Regions from separate parts of the Paenibacillus sp. Z3-2 genome, predicted to be linked through region 1. Evidence: riboswitches for the same ligand, from Rfam matches in the RefSeq annotation. Region 1 holds a riboswitch; the other holds the start of a gene.

The links. Region 1 has a riboswitch for cyclic di-AMP ahead of M1D71_RS16585 (3D domain-containing protein). Riboswitches for the same ligand answer to the same signal wherever they lie in the genome.
Region 2: another riboswitch for cyclic di-AMP. It lies ahead of M1D71_RS00145 (3D domain-containing protein); the one in region 1 lies ahead of M1D71_RS16585 (3D domain-containing protein).

The regions. Positions count from the first base shown of each region.
Region 1 covers NZ_CP096397.1:3,699,345-3,707,676, forward strand. The annotation lists gene M1D71_RS16570 (PspA/IM30 family protein) at 1-446, opposite strand, end outside; gene lpdD (prenylated flavin chaperone LpdD) at 558-899, opposite strand; gene M1D71_RS16580 (polysaccharide deacetylase family protein) at 1,053-1,844, shown strand; gene M1D71_RS16585 (3D domain-containing protein) at 1,959-2,630, opposite strand; cyclic di-AMP (ydaO/yuaA leader) riboswitch at 2,633-2,829, opposite strand; gene M1D71_RS16590 (amino acid ABC transporter ATP-binding protein) at 3,047-3,769, opposite strand; gene M1D71_RS16595 (ABC transporter substrate-binding protein/permease) at 3,756-5,192, opposite strand; gene M1D71_RS16600 (M20 family metallopeptidase) at 5,403-6,578, shown strand; gene M1D71_RS16605 (alpha-glycosidase) at 6,814-8,332, shown strand, end outside.
Region 2 covers NZ_CP096397.1:26,643-34,974, reverse strand. The annotation lists gene veg (biofilm formation stimulator Veg) at 1-140, opposite strand, end outside; gene yabG (sporulation peptidase YabG) at 294-1,190, opposite strand; gene rsmA (16S rRNA (adenine(1518)-N(6)/adenine(1519)-N(6))-dimethyltransferase RsmA) at 1,250-2,152, opposite strand; gene rnmV (ribonuclease M5) at 2,157-2,702, opposite strand; gene M1D71_RS00145 (3D domain-containing protein) at 2,858-4,042, opposite strand; cyclic di-AMP (ydaO/yuaA leader) riboswitch at 4,314-4,567, opposite strand; gene M1D71_RS00140 (TatD family hydrolase) at 4,809-5,579, opposite strand; gene M1D71_RS00135 (HD domain-containing protein) at 5,916-7,193, opposite strand; gene M1D71_RS00130 (AbrB/MazE/SpoVT family DNA-binding domain-containing protein) at 7,511-7,765, shown strand; gene rsmI (16S rRNA (cytidine(1402)-2'-O)-methyltransferase) at 8,003-8,332, opposite strand, start outside.

The DNA.
Region 1 (8,332 bases):
TGGGCTTTTGCTGCATTGTAGCGGGCTACCAATGTTTCGCGTTTGTTCTTCATTTGAGTCAACTGCTTACGCATCTCGTCGAGCTTGCCACGCAGGTTATCTGCAGAAGCCTTGTTCTGATCATAGCTGGTTTTGTACTCAGCCATCTTCTCTTCGGCAACCTTTTTCTCTTCCAGAGCCCGGCGAGCCAGATCCAGGTTCTGAGCACGTGCCGCCGTGTGCGCCTGTTCTTCACGTTTCTTCACAAGAGCTTCCTGCTCTTCGAACAACTGCTTGAATTTCTTCTCAATGGCGATCTGTGCGGCTACTGCTTTCTCCGCATCCTCGAGATCCTCTTGCATGTCACGGATATATTGGTCCGTCATCTTGATTGGATCTTCTGCCTTGTCAATAATGGCGTTAACGTTAGACATTGTTAAATCACGCAATCGTTTGAAAATGGACATTATGGTACTCCTCCTAGTCGATATTACATCGTATATAATTATACATACGTAACAATCTACAACTCGTTTCAATTTTATTAAATAAAATCAAAACATGCGATTGCCCTTATGTCAGGAAGACTCTTTATCTTTGTTCAGATGATCCTCCATCAACCTCTCTGCAGTTTGCACGATTTCGTCGATCTGCATCCGTGTAATGGAATCAAAATGGATACCCATCATTACCGTAACGGTTACTTTCAGCTGCAGGGCAGCCTTTCGGGCAAGCCGCTCACAGAGCTCTTGTTCCTTATGACCCGGAATATGTACCGTAGTCCCACTAACCCGCTCATGATCCACATAGAACGTGGCTACAGCGCCAATATGCGCCTTTCCTCCGGTAACGAGAAAAACCTTATCCTCTCCTGCTTCAATCACCTGTAAACGTATCGATTTCAAATCATATGTACTCATAGTCATCCACCTATCCTTCTCTATATGTTATATATGGAGGAATTATGGCTTTCATGAGATGAATCGGCAATGAAAATTCTCACACTACGCATAACTTATGGATACCCCGGGCATACCAAGGAGAACGTCATTTTGGAAAAGGAGGCCGTTATTATGCGCGTACGCCTCATTATGCTGATGGTTCTCGTTATTTTTCTCGGAGGATATCATGCTCCAGTTTCATCTCGGGATGCTTCAAGCCCGCCAAGTGAGTCGGTATCAGGTTCAGATTCCGCGGAAGAAGAGCAACTGACATTGGGACAATTACGTCAAAAATATGCCGATACGTTCAAAACCAATGGTCCTTCAACCAAGCAGGTTGCCCTGACTTTTGATGATGTGCCCGATCCACGATTTACTCCGCAAGTGCTGGATGTATTGAAAAAATACAAAGTCAGAGCTACATTCTTCATCGTGGGTAGTCGTGCTGAGAAACATCCGGATTTGGTGAAACGCATGGTTAAGGAAGGACATATCGTTGGCAATCACAGCTATAATCATCCGGAATTCAGTAAGCTGTCGATGAATGCCTTTCGCAAACAAATTTTACATACCGGGGATATTATTCACCACCTCACGGGATATACCCCTAAAATGATACGGCCACCTTACGGAGACATTAATGAGGAACAGCTGAAATGGGCTGCCAGACAGCATTATAGCATTGTGAACTGGAATGTTGACTCCCTGGACTGGAAAGGCCTCTCCAAAGAAAAGGTGAAAGAAAATATCCTGTCTGCCGTGAAACCTGGTTCCATCGTTCTGCAGCATGCAGGAGGCGGTGTGGGCTCTAACCTGAACGGCACGATTGAGGCTTTGCCCGAAGTCATTGAGGAACTGCGTAACCGCGGATATGAACTCGTCACATTGGACGAAATGTTGGGATTGCCTAAGGCCAAAGATTAGGGTGTCCATGATCCGTAAAAGGAAATGATTGCGAATGTTAAAAGGGTGCCTGTTCAATCGCAAGTTAGCGACTGACAGACACCCTGTTTGAATTCATTAGATGTAGTTTGATGTCTACTTCAGAATGTAGAGCTCGATATCCTGAAAACCAAATTTGCTTACGGACTGCTTGCTACCAGGAATGAAGATATCAATCCGGTGACCCTTGATTGCACCGCCAACATCACGTGCTGTGGCTACAAAAGCCTGTTTGGGCAATCCCGGATGGCTGTGACCTGTGACCAATACTTTGGTTCCGAGTGGAATCACACTTGGATCAACTGCAATCGTACCCAGTTCAAGATCATTACCGAAGTAATCCACAGCACCCCATCCTCCATTTTCGGACGGATCTGCAGAGTATGCCGTTGCTTTCACATTGACTGCTTTACTGTAATCAAACGTTTTGCCCCAGGCTTGAACCACTTTGTTATCTGCGTTAACGTCCAAGCTTGCTGTGGTAACCGTCTTCGCTTGAGCCTTGCTTTCCGTAGCGGCAGCAGCAACTTTGTTTGCTTTGCCGGGGATTGTAATTTTCAAACCACCATAAATGTTGTAAGGTGAAATGTCGTTATTTGCTTTAACCAACGTGTTAAGTGCTACTCCATATTGTTTCGATAAGGTGTAGAAGGTATCTCCCTCTTTGGCCACATGAACTGAATCTGCGTGAGCCGGAACGGCTTGGATAAGCATTGCTGTTGTCAATAATGCTACTGCTGTTTTGGCTATACGTTTCTTGTTAATCATGGTCTTCCTCCCTCATTGTGCCTGCGAAGTTAGTTGTCGGATTCGGATGAGGAGCCCACCCTATAGGTTCTTCGTTACATCTGGAAACATTATGTACCCCTAATTCACCCCAAGCAGTGTGCTATCGATCTTCCCCTGCACAATCTGCATCGTTACATCCCCCGCACTCCCTGTCCGGAAGTTTCGGCAGAGTTCAATATATCACAATTTTGTAACCTGAACTTGTAGTAATTCTTACCAAATGATTTTCAGCGCATCATCATCTGTAAGAATACTGGATAATCACGAAATGGCAGATGCATCGATTCCTTAAGATTAAGTTACAGAAAAGTTACTTTTCGACTCTATTAATGTTTATTACGCATAAAAAATAGCGTTACCGACATAAAGTCAGCAACGCTATTTGATCTGTGAATTTAGAGTACCTTAGCAAGAAAATCACGTGTCCGTGGATTTTTGGGTGCTCCGAACACCTCATCTGGTGTTCCTTCTTCCACAATAACCCCGCCATCCATGAACAAGATCCGGTCTCCCACTTCACGTGCAAAACCCATCTCATGCGTCACGATGACCATGGTCATCCCGCCTTCTGCAAGACGTTTCATGACATCGAGTACTTCACCGACCATCTCGGGGTCGAGAGCCGAAGTTGGCTCGTCAAACAGCATTACATGCGGCTGCATGGCCAATGCTCTTGCAATGGCGATCCGCTGCTTCTGTCCACCGGACAGCTGATTCGGGAATGTATCTTTTTTATCGTACAAGCCCACAGTGTTAAGCAGATCAGCAGCAATTTTCTCCGCTTCCTGCGTGGATTGCTTCTTCACTTTAATTGGAGCAATCGTAATGTTTTGCTGTACCGTTTTGTGTGGGAACAGGTTGAAATGCTGGAACACCATCCCCATTTTTTCACGAGTCGCATTGATGTTGTGCTTCGGATCGGTGATTGACACGCCTTCAAAATCTATCTCTCCCGAGGTAGGCTGTTCCAGCAGGTTCAGACAACGCAAGAATGTACTTTTACCCGAACCGGAAGGACCGATAACCACGACAACCTCGCCTTTGCCAATCGTCACGTTAATGCCCTTAAGCACATCGTTATTTCCATAAGATTTGTGTAATTGTCTAACGTCTATCACTTGCACTCAACTTCCTTTCCAGTCGTCCCAGCAGCTTGGACAAAATGAACGTCAATACAAAGTAAATGGCTGCCGCAATGAGAAACGGACTCAATCCTTGATACGTAATGTTTTTGACCACACTTGCCTGATACATAATGTCCACCATACCGATAACAGAGATAATGGAGGATTCCTTGATGATCGTTATGAATTCATTACCAATTGCCGGCAATACGGCCTTGAAAGCCTGTGGCAATATGATGTAACGCATGGCTGCACCTCTGCCCATTCCGAGGGAGCGAGCTGCTTCCAACTGGCCACGATCCACCCCTTGAATACCTGCACGGAAAATTTCCGCAAGATAGGCACCACTATTGATGGAAAGTGTGATAATCCCCGCTTGAAGGGGACTAAAATTAATACCAAATGTCAGGGCCAATCCATAGTAGATAATCATCAATTGCACTAGCATCGGAGTACCCCGAATAACTTCGACATACGCTGTTCCAATCCAACGTAGAATGGCTACATCATGTAGACGGAACAAACAGATGATCAGTCCGATGATCACCCCAAATATTACACCAAGTGCAGATAACAGGAGCGTGTATCCTACACCTGTTGCATAGAAGCTCTTGTATTGCCAGAACACTTCAAATATATTTTGTGATTTGTTCACTTTATCAGCCATCAGGAGACTGGCGTCTGTGACCATTTGTTCGATCTTATTTTCACTTTTCAATCGCTCGAGCGTTCCATTGACCGCACTTAGCAACTCTGTATTCCCTTTACGGATTCCAATTGCTGCTTCTACCTGTTCTTCATCAGGAACAGCAGGAGCAAGTGCAATCACATCATCCAGATATCCCGCAGCAACGGTATCTTCAACGATTGCTGCATTTATACGATTCGTTTGCAACTGCAACACAATATCAGAAATTTTATCGAGCGCAGTAAGCTTCGCTCCTGGGATATTCTGTCCAATCGTCTCTTGAATGGAACCCTTCTGCACCCCTATTTTTTCATTCTCCAGTTCTGCCATCGTCGGATATTTGTCTTTATCCGCACTGCGAACCATGATTACTTGTTTGGACTTGTAATAGGTGTCGGAAAAATCAATACTTTGCTTCCGTTCATCGGTTGGTGTCATTCCCGAGATGACCAGATCCACACGACCGCTCTGCAATGCAGGCAGGAGTCCGTCGAAGCCCATATCTTCAATGACAAGCTCAGCGCCAAGGTCTTTGGCAATTTCTTTGGCAATGGCAATATCAAAACCAACGATTTGATCTTTGCCATCGATCACTTTATGGAATTCATAGGGTGCAAAATCGGCACTTGTACCGAGCACCAGCTTTTTACTGCTTGAATTGTCTGTAGTCCCACTTGCAAGTGCCACAGGAACGGCAGTCGTCAGCAGAACGACAAAGGTCAACAGCATCATAGTGTAACGACTTATCAATTTCAACCTTGTTCTCTCCCCTTACAATACTTTGTATGCTTCTCATGTTGATGACTGAGTCATTATAAAGTACAATGCATGATTATGCAATGTATTTTGACATTACAAATCTTGACTTGTTTCTGAAAAAATGAAGCAAACATGATATAATCAATGAATTATTTTCATTTTTGCATAAGGAGTTTACTAATGACATCTAACAAATCACAGATCCTGACGGTTATTGATCAATATGCTTCCCGTTTTAAAGCCATTTCATCATATATCGGTGCCAATCCCGAACTGGGGAATGAAGAGTATCTTGCTTCTGCCCGTCTAAAAGAAGAACTGGTCTATCACGGCTTCACTGTAGAGGCTCCAATCCTTGGACTGGACACAGCCTTTATTGGAACCTATTCAGCCGCCAAACCCGGTCCTACCATCGCATTACTGTGTGAGTATGACGCGTTGCCGGAGATCGGTCATGCTTGTGGTCACCATCTGATCTGTATGATGAGTCTTGGGGCTGCTGTTGGGCTAAAATCCATTCTGGATGAAGTAGGCGGAACCATTAAAGTGTTTGGTACACCCGCTGAGGAGACCCGTGGTGCCAAAGTTCCTATGGCTGAAGCAGGCTTGTTCGATGACTGCGATGTCGCTCTGATGGCGCATCCATATTATGCCTATGAAAAGTCAGGCAGCTCGCTGGCTATTGATGCTGTCCAATTTGAATTCCATGGCAAATCCTCACATGCTGCTGCAAGTCCGCATGAAGGCATTAATGCACTGGATGCCGTCATTCAAACGTTCAATGGAATCAATGCATTCCGGCAACAAGTGAAAAGCACCGTTCGTATCCATGGTGTGATCAACAACGGGGGTCAAGCGGCAAACATCATTCCTGACTATGCTTCCGCGCAATTTTATGTACGTGCCGCAACCAGAAAAGAGCTGAATATCCTCACGGAACGTGTGATTCAGATCGCTGAAGGCTCTGCTCTCCAGACAGGCTGCAAGCTGGTAACGTCCAACTATGAGACGTCCTATGATGAGATGGTCACCAATGAAGCATTCTCAGCTGCGTTTAGTCAAAATCTGATGGAACTCGGCATCCCGCAAGAAGAGATTGTCAGTGGCAACGATCATGGCTCCATGGACATCGGTAACGTTTCCCTGAAATGTCCTGCAATCCATCCTTATATTCGTGTTGTAGACGAGGTGCACACACTACACTCCATAGCCTTCCGTGATCTTGCACTCCAAGAGCGCGCTCTGGACGGGATGATTCTGGGAGCCAAGGCACTCGCTACAACAGCCTATGACGTTCTGAGCCAACCTGAACTGCTTCAATCCATACGTACAGAGTTTGAACAAGTTATTCGTTAACATCCGCTTCAGCATATTGCACAGGGGTACCCAGACAGGCTTAATTTTCAAGCTTGTTCCGGGTACCCCTTTTCGTAACAATCTGTAAGTATATCCAGTTAGAAGCTGGATATGCTTTGAAAGAAAGCCTTGAAAACATTGAAAATAATACATTTTATTACAGTAAATATGGTTCATTTGCTGGCTAACTTGGTTATATATTGTTATAATTTATCCATATTCAGGAGGTGCTGTCATGCTGCTCGAAGCTATGTATCATGTCCCTCGTGACAAGTGGGCTTATGCCTACAACTCGTCTACCATACATCTGCGCGTACGAACCAAGCGCAATGATGTGCAATATGTGACTGCACTGACCGGAGATAAGTACAATTGGAACGGAACCTACAAGGAAATTCAACTGGAGAAGGCTGCTTCCGATCGCATGTTTGATTATTGGGAGGCTGCCGTCAAGCCACAATTCAAACGTCTCACCTATATATTTCGGATAACTGCCGGTTCAGAGGATGTGTTTCTTGCGGATAACGGAATTCATTATGAGCCCCCCTATCCCACCGGAGGATACTATGAGTTCTCTTACATACACGAAATTGACGTGTTTAAGGTGCCCGAGTGGGCCAAAGAAGCTGTCTTTTATCAGATCATGACTGAACGGTTTGCTAATGGAGATCCCACGCTAAATCCACAAGAAACCCATGACTGGGGTGGCAAACCTGAGTTGGACAATTATTTTGGTGGAGATCTGCAGGGTGTACTGGATCATCTGTATGACTTGACTGAACTTGGCGTAAACGCCATTTACTTTACCCCGTTATTCCAGGCCAATTCCTACCATAAATATGACACCATTGACTATAAAAAAGTCGACCCCCATTTCGGTGATAACGCCATGCTACGAAAAGTGACAGAAGAATGCCATCGCCTTGGTATTCGTGTTATGCTGGACGCCGTATTTAACCATTGCAGCGAAGACTTTCCCCCTTTTCAGCACGTACTCCAACATGGAAAAAACTCAAAGTATGCGGATTGGTTCCACATCAATGAATATCCGGTTCAAATTAAGGACGGTATACCTACCTACGATACGTTTGGGTTCTATGGCAACATGCCCAAATTCAATACAGCCAACCCAGAGGTTAAGGCATATCTACTCGATGTGGCTGAGTACTGGATCAAGGAAATCAAGCTGGATGGATGGCGACTGGATGTAGCGAATGAAGTGGACAACCATTTCTGGCGTGATTTCCGCAAGGTTGTTAAGGCAGCGAATCCCGAAGCTTATATTGTGGGTGAAGTATGGAGCGATTCCTTGACCTGGCTTATGGGAGATCAATTCGATTCCGTCATGAATTATCCATTTGCCGACAAAGTACTTCAGTTCTTCTGCGGGTCGATGGATGGTTATAATTTTGCCAATGAGATGGGTTCATTGATTATGCGCTATCCGCAACAAACCAACGAAGTAATCTTCAATATGCTCTGCAGCCACGATACCCCTCGCCTGCTCACCCGGTTAGGAGAAGACAAACGCCGACTAAAGTTGTCGGTTGTATTTCTCTTCACCTATATCGGCACACCTTGTATCTTCTATGGAGATGAGGTTGGAATTAGTGGTGGTGCTGACCCGGATTGCCGAAAATGCATGGAATGGGACCCTGCTAAACAAGACAGAGAACTCTACGATTTCTATCGTCTGATGATCGATTTACGCAAAAGCAATGAAGCCCTGCGCAAAGGACGCTTCCGTTTCCTCA
Region 2 (8,332 bases), 3.0 Mb from region 1:
AAAACAGAAGGGTACGTTTCTTCCAATACACCCGTACGCTCAATGGTCTTACGGCGGCCACCATTAGCCCGCAACATAATTTTCTGACCAATATGTGCGTCGAGATTGCGTTTGATATCCAACAGCGTGTTTTTAGCCATTGTCGACGACCACCTCTTTTCTTGTCCATTATACCGGATTTTACAGTCATTGTCAAATCAAAACTAATTATTATATCAGCATCAAAAAGTTGTTGTCAATGAATTTTTTCGCAAACAAAAAAAGCCCCAAATTGGGACTTTAAATGGCCTACATCAGACCGCAGATGGGTTCACTTTTAGCGTGGATAAATCATTTAAGCCCGGCAGACCTACCCGGTAACTCCCACGTGTCTCCACACCACCCACACCTTGGCTACCACTGATGGTATTGTGCAGAACATCACTCATGTTAACTGTATCCCGCACAGATGTGAAGGAGGCCTTCGCTGCCACATAGACCGGATCAAGTGCATGAATAAGAATCCTGCCCGGAGAACTGGCAAAGTTCGCTCCAGCGCGCAGCAGTGCCTCAAAATGGGACTGACAGGCCCCTGCCACGATGGTTAGTGCATCCAGATGACGTTCATATTGTCTGGCCACCTGAATAGCCGCCACAAAATTTTGCGAGTTCTTGTAGCTACCAAGACTATATAAGTCATAGGGCTGACGCGTCTTTAACACCCCATCATGACCCGTAATTACGACGATATCCGGACGGACTTTGGGTAACAAACGGTATAAGGTATCTGCCATTGCAGATTCATGAACATACTGTCCCTCCGCGGGAACGCGTAGTTGTTCATAGAGATCCATGCTTTTTTTCAAATAATTCGGGTCTCCATCCAGATGAAGCACCTTGCCAGGCATTTCAAAATAAGCTGGTTCCTGCTGAGCAGACCAATCCTGCACCAGACCTTCACGATTCCGCTCAGCCTGTTCCTTACGATTCTGCTGCAGGCGGGACAGCGTCTGATGTGCTTTAACATGTGCCTGTCTGGTCTTGGCACTTTGCGGTTCGTAGGGAACCTGTATCAAATCATCCACCGGGGAATCGGCAAGCAGCCGGAACTCAGTCCCTTTAATGACCGCAGTATCCAGCTGGAGGCCTTCCACCCGAAAAGTCACATCACCACCGTATGACTTCCGAACGACCAAGTCTCCGATATTCATCAACGTAATCACCTCTACCCCATCGTATGGGCAGAGACCCGGTTTGGTTCATTCGAATTTTACAGCGCTGCGCGTACCCCTGCTTCCCACATCACGGTGCTGAGTGTAGCATACTCCTGCAGACTTAACGTTTCTCCACGCCGGGAAGGTTGAATACCTGCCTGCTCCAACAGAATATCTGCCTGTTCTCGATTTTCCTTCGTGAAGAAGCGTGCTTTCAGGTTGTTCGAGATTGTTTTTCTCCGCTGGGCAAAAGAAGCCTGTACCACTTCGAAGTAGTGTGCTTCATCAGGAATCTCAACTGGCGGTTGCTCACGCACCTTCAGCTTAATAACAGCCGACTCCACATTAGGTTGCGGAATGAAGACCGTAGGAGGCACAATACAAACCAGCTCCGGCATACTGTAATACTGAACTGCGATGCTCAGACTACCGTAGTCTTTTGATCCCGGTGCAGCAGCCATGCGTTCAGCCACTTCTTTCTGAATCATGACGACAATGCTGTCTACCGGCAGCTTCTCCTCCAGCAATTTCATCATGATCGGGGTCGTTACATAATAAGGCAGGTTAGCCACGACACTGACTTTATCCACGGATGCAAAATCCGTATTAAACAACTCAGCCAGATCAAGCTTCAACACATCCCCATGATGAACACGTACATTCGAATACGGCTGCATCACTTCTCCCAGGATTGGAATCAAGCGCTGATCAATCTCTACGGCTGTGACAGGACCCGCTACCCGAGCCAATCGCTCTGTAAGGGCTCCAATACCCGGCCCGATCTCCAGCGCACCCTTGGACTCATCCAAATCGGCTGCATTAACAATTTTGTTCAGTATATTTTGATCGATCAGAAAGTTCTGACCCAGACTTTTCTTGAATGAGAATCCGTGTCTTTGAATAATCTCTTTGGTTCGCTTGGGCGTTGCAATTTCAATCGTTTCTTCCATGTCTCTCATATGCTCACAATCCTTCGCGTTCAATTTGCGCTAATGCTGTGGAGAACTCTTCCCGTGTAATCTGAAATACACTCAGACGTTTGTGAAACTGCTTACCATTACAATATCCAATGCCCAGCAGATTGCCCATCTCCATACGGCGTGCGGCAGCCTGCGGGTGTACGATAAGTCCTGCCGCAATGAGGTCCTCCCAATCGATGAGGCTTGGAGCACCTTCGTATGAAGTATGTACGCGTTCCAGCGCGTGCCGAATCGCCTCTGGTGAGGCGTTTTCCACCCCGATGTCTCCTTTACGCGTCGCATCGGCTTCCGGAATGAAGGCATGCTTGCAGCCAGGGACCTTGTTCGCAATAATTTTACGAATGCGCTCGCCGGCATGATCCGGATCTGTGAGTACAATGACTCCCCGTCTCTCCTGAGCAAGCGCAATCCGTTTTAGAATGCGTTGGTTGATGGCTGATCCACCTGTTTCTATCGTATCGGCTTGCACAGCCCGGCGAATGGCTACCGTGTCATCGCGGCCTTCCACCACAATCACTTCTTTTATCATGTTCCATTTCTTCCTTTCTAACGCAAAAAGAAGAGGAATATCCTCTTCTCTGCCAAACGGCGGGGGAGACTGAATTCAGACCCCTCCGCCGCATATTCCGCATGAATCATTCATGCAACTATTTTATAGCATTCCCATTTCAAAGTAAAACGATTTTAGTTCGCTTCCGGCTTCACCGGACCGATCACGTAGACCGTCTTGCCTTTCTTACGTCCAAAATTCAGGGCATGCTTCACACTGTCATAATATACATCAATTTTGTTCCCTTTAATGGCACCGCCTGTATCTTCCGCACGACGGAAGCCCAGACCCTCGATATATACCCACCAGCCAATTGGAATGACTTTGGGATCAACCGCAATGGTGCGCCCTTCCGTTACACGAGTACCGGAAGCTGTTTTGGTGCCAATGCCAGGCTCTTCGGAAGAGTAGGCAGTCATGGATACGTTCTTAAGTACTTTGGAGTATTTAAAAGAAGTCCCGGATACGGTAATCACTTTGCTGCCCGAGGCAGATGTTTTCTTCGAGTTCGTTGTTGTAGCCTTTTTGGTTGTAGAAGTTTGAGCCGATACCGTCTGAATCTCAGGTTCTTTCACGACCGGTTTCGCTTTGGTGCCGACAGCAATCACTTTATCTACACGATTATTCGCGACGGATTTGCCGACCATTTTTTTGGAGACCAATTCTCCATCCTGAAATACCTTTTCGATATGCTGTACAAGTGTGCCTTCTTTGCCGTTCACAACGACACGGTTATCCCCTTTGTACAAGCTAGGGTCAGCCGTTTTAATTACTTTGTAAGCGATTGGTTGCTCTACATCCACTGTACGCTTTGTTACACGCACTACACGGATCTTCATATCCGCTTTGATAGCAGTTCCAAGCGCCGGATACACTTTATCATTATTTTCAACTTGAATACCTGATTTTTGAATTGCATCTTCTACCGATGAATCGGTTGTATACAGAGTCTTGGTGTCTCCGTCTGCCGTAATGTTGACTGGAACGGCCCGCTCAATAACGATTCGGTCTCCATCTGTAATTGCTCCATTGAGCGGAATGGATACCTGATCGTGAGGGCTGACTGTGATTGACTGCTCCTCCAGCATTTCCTGAAGCATTCCTGTACGAGTCTCTACCACCTGAGCTTTGCCATCAATAACCAGTGAAATTTGTTTCCCGGCCTGACCGTAAACGACTAACAAGATCATGATTGTAAGCGCAATTGAGAAAATCGCGATCAATGCCATTTGACGCATGTTCTCATGCTTCCACCGCAACGCGAAAGACTTACTGGATGATCGTGACTCATGGGTCTCTTCTGGTTGGAATGTGCCCACTTCTCCGTCCTCCTTCATAGCCTCGTCGTCTAAAGTAATGCATGATGTCTTTGACGTGACTATACCAATTTTTCTACAGAACACAGGTCGGACCATATGACCGGTTCTGCACCATGAACCCATCTTCGCAACATGATGTCATCCTCCTGAATACCTACCGTATGATGACAACATTTCTTTTATTCAAAAACAAAAAAGCCAAAGAAAGAGTGTAAGAGGAACTCTTTCGTGGCTTCCGAATGATTTTGAATATCGGAAATTCATGCACGAGGTTGCCTCTCTTTTTCCGCTTGCGAGGTTAGCTGTCGGGTTCGGGCGAAAGAGAGCCGCCCTATCTTGGGTCACCCGCTCATGGCGGACGCCCTTGAATTCACCCCGAGACCCAAAGAAGAAATCAATTATGGCTTCGCAATTCCTTTCGCTGCTTTTGGGTCAGCGAATGCTGCGCAGCAGCTAAATACACTGCTATTTAAGCCCTATTGGTTCCCCCGCTCTCCGTTAACGGAGACTCAGCGAGACTGATTCATGAAAGTAATGTTGTTTCATCGGAAAGTGTCCCTTTGTTCATCCCCCGAACATCTGTCCAGTTTTCCGCACAACAATTCACTGAAAAGATGATATCCTGTTTTGATGCATGTTGTAAAGCGTTGATCAAGTACGTTTTTCTGAATATTTGGTTAAAATATTGTAATATTCTTGATCTATTTGGATCAAAGGGCAAATTACCTCCGCTTACCTGCCTTTTTCACCTGATTTACTCGATTTTTTAACAAATCCCAAATCGTTCCATGGCATTTTTGGTTGTTATTGCAGCAATTTCCTCTACCGAAATGCCTTTAATTTCCGCTGCTGCCTCTGCAACCAGACGTACATGCGCTGTCTCATTCCGTTTCCCACGATACGGATGAGGTGTCAAATATGGAGCATCTGTTTCAATGAAAAATCGGTCCATCGGAACCTTCGCCAGCACCTCTTTGGGCTGTTTTGCATTTTTGAATGTGATCGGGCCTCCGAAGGACAGATGGAAGCCCATATCGAGACAACTTTTGGCGGTTTCCCAGCTGCCTGAGAATGAGTGCATAACACCACCAACCTCGCCAGCTTTCTCTTCACGCAAAATTCTTATGATATCCTCGTGCGCATCTCGATTATGGATGACAATGGGCATGTTCACTTCACGAGCCAATGCAATTTGTTGTCGTAATACGCGATGCTGCACTTCCTTCGGTGAAGTATCCCAGTGATAATCCAACCCAATCTCACCGATCGCAACCACTTTTTCATGCTTGCATAAAGATGCAATCCATTCCAGATCTCCCTCCTGCATCGTGATCGCATCTACGGGGTGCCACCCTACAGCTGCATATATAAAGTCATATGTTTCAGCAAGTTTCATTGTGGTCGGGATCGTCTCCCGGTTAAAGCCAATGTTGATCATGCGACCAACTCCGGCATCCACAGCACGCTGAATCATGTCCTCGCGGTCCTCGTCGAATTGTGGCGCATCCAGATGTGTATGTGTGTCGAACAGCATCATGTTTGTATCTCCCTTCATGTCGAACTAACGACTATCTTTGTTTAAAAATTCAATGTGTAAAATTCAATATATCATTGCTTCATAGATAAAACATTTTGGTGAATCTGTATATTGCCATCATTACATTCATTGCATCGCAACTACAATATATAGAAGATGTACAGATATTCTGATCTACATATGGCTGATTGAGATGATTCCACTTGCCTGCATTTACAAAATTATGTCGATCTACATATACTGCCCATTAAAGCAGATTACTGTATCATGGAAAATAGCTCTTTTAGAAAGTCTTTTGAACTCAAAGTTTTCACCAAGTTGTACCCTCATCCATCATTACAAGAAATAGGGGCGTATATGGGACGGTAATTCATGAATAATCGCATCCACCTTGTTTTGCGGGTAATACAAATGATGTTTCCCCCGATGCAGCCCACTAATGGACCGGACAATGTCGGATACTTCTGACAACTCATGTAACTTGTCCTGTCGATCGAGCAGAAGAATCTGCTTATCCGTGGATTCATCCAGACGAAACACATCATACGGATTATCCGACGGAAAATCAATTTCAAGATCATATTCGGGATTGAGACCTGCCTGGATAAAAGCTTCCCGAATCTCTTCCATCATTGTCAAGTCGGTCTGTTCAAGCTCTACATACTTATATAACTTGCGATCCATGAAACGTTCGCATAACTCACTCAGAACAGCATCGTCCTCCTTGCGCCACTGCGCAAATGCCGTCTGAATCAAGGCTTCGTCCAACTGCAAATATTCATCTACCGATAGTTCTCCTTCAAATAATTGAGGAAGTGGATCAATCAAGAAGCGGAATTGGAAACCTTCTTCTATGAGTTTTTTCGCTCGCTTGAATATTTGCCGCAATATAATTTCGGAACTACGGGTTACTGGATGAAAGTAAATCTGCCAATACATCTGGTACCGAGACATTAAGTAATCCTCCACAGCATGCATGCCTGACTCCTTGACTACAATCCGTCCATGATAGGGCCGCAGCATGCGAAGGATACGATCAAGATCGATCGTGCCATAATTTACTCCCGTAAAGTAAGCATCCCTGAGCAAATAATCCATACGGTCCGCATCAAGAGGACTAGTCACCAGATTGACTACAATGGGCTGCTCATACGTTTTTTGAATCACAGAAGCCACTTTCTCAGGAAAATCAGGAGCATACCGTCTTAAGATTGCCCCTACTTCGGTATCACCTGTAATGATGCGACAAGTCCAATCTTCATGATTCATGTCAAAAGCTTCCTCGATGGAATGAGAGAACGGCCCATGCCCAAGATCATGAAGTAGAGCTGCGCACAGCGCTACAATCTTTTCGTCCTTTGGCCAATCTGAATAATGACTTCTTTCAAATTGAGAGATGATCTTGCGCGTAATTTCATACACACCCAGTGAATGTGAGAAACGACTGTGCTCTGCTCCATGAAAGGTTAGGTAAGAAGTCCCCAACTGACGAATCCGGCGTAACCGCTGAAATTCAGGGGTGTTGATTAACTCCCATATAATCGGATCTTGCACGTGGATATAATTATGTACCGGGTCTTTAAACACTTTCTCTTCTGTTAGACGTTGTTCCATGTCGACTCACTCCTTTAATTTCTTTTATATTAACGCTTAGACCTCTACGATTCTCCAAACATTCGACACAATATGACGAACTTTGTCGAATGAGGCAGTTTTGTCGTTTTCCAAATCGACAAAGCTGACATTGATGTTTAAATACGAAAAACAGCTTGCAATCCCTTACCACCAGCAACCTTAGGAAAAACAGCCTTAATTTTAAGCTAATTTTAAGGTTGACTGATTTGGGAATCGTTGGTATGATGAGTATCATAAAACATAAAATAATGTCGAATAATGACAATGATAGTTAGCTGAGAGGAGCACTGATTATAATGATGAAATCAACAGGTATTGTAAGAAAAGTGGACGAACTGGGACGGGTAGTTATTCCGATTGAATTACGCCGTACGCTCGGTATTGGTGAAAAAGATGCTCTGGAAATCTACGTTGACGGCGAGCGCATCATGTTGAAAAAATACGAGCCTGCTTGTATCTTCTGTGGTAATGCAGAGAACGTTACTTACTTCAAAGGTAAAATCGTATGTAACGAATGTATTTCCGAAATCCCTGCACCTGTAGCAAAATAAAAAAATACAGCTATACTGGACTTATCTAAATTGTTATTTCTAACCTTTTTAATATTCCTTAATGGCCTTCCCGGTGTGAATACCACCGTGGAAGGTATTTTTTTGCCCTGTTATGGGTTCCATTACCCAAAATGAGTCTGTTACACTCCTCCAAGGAGAGAGTGGTGAAATTCGTTTGCAATTATTTGAACCACTCTGTTCTTTTTAATGTTCCATTCATGTTGAAGGTCAGATTCACTATTCGATTAACGCATTATATACATCGCGCTTCGTCAGACCACGATCGGTTGCCGTTTTTTTCATCGCATCTTTGCGGTTATGTCCTTCACCCTCATAATGGCTGACATGATCGGCGAGCGACATGAGCTGCCACCAAGCTTCGCGCTCAGCCTTACGCTCCTCTTCCTTGATGCCTTCCACCAGCAAACAGTACTCTCCAAGAGGCGGATGCTCTTCAAGCCAGTCGATGCATTCCTTCACACTACCCCTTGCGAATTCCTCATGACGCTTGGTAAGCTCACGTGCCAGGACGATCGAGCGATCACCCAGAATTTCTTCAAGATGGAC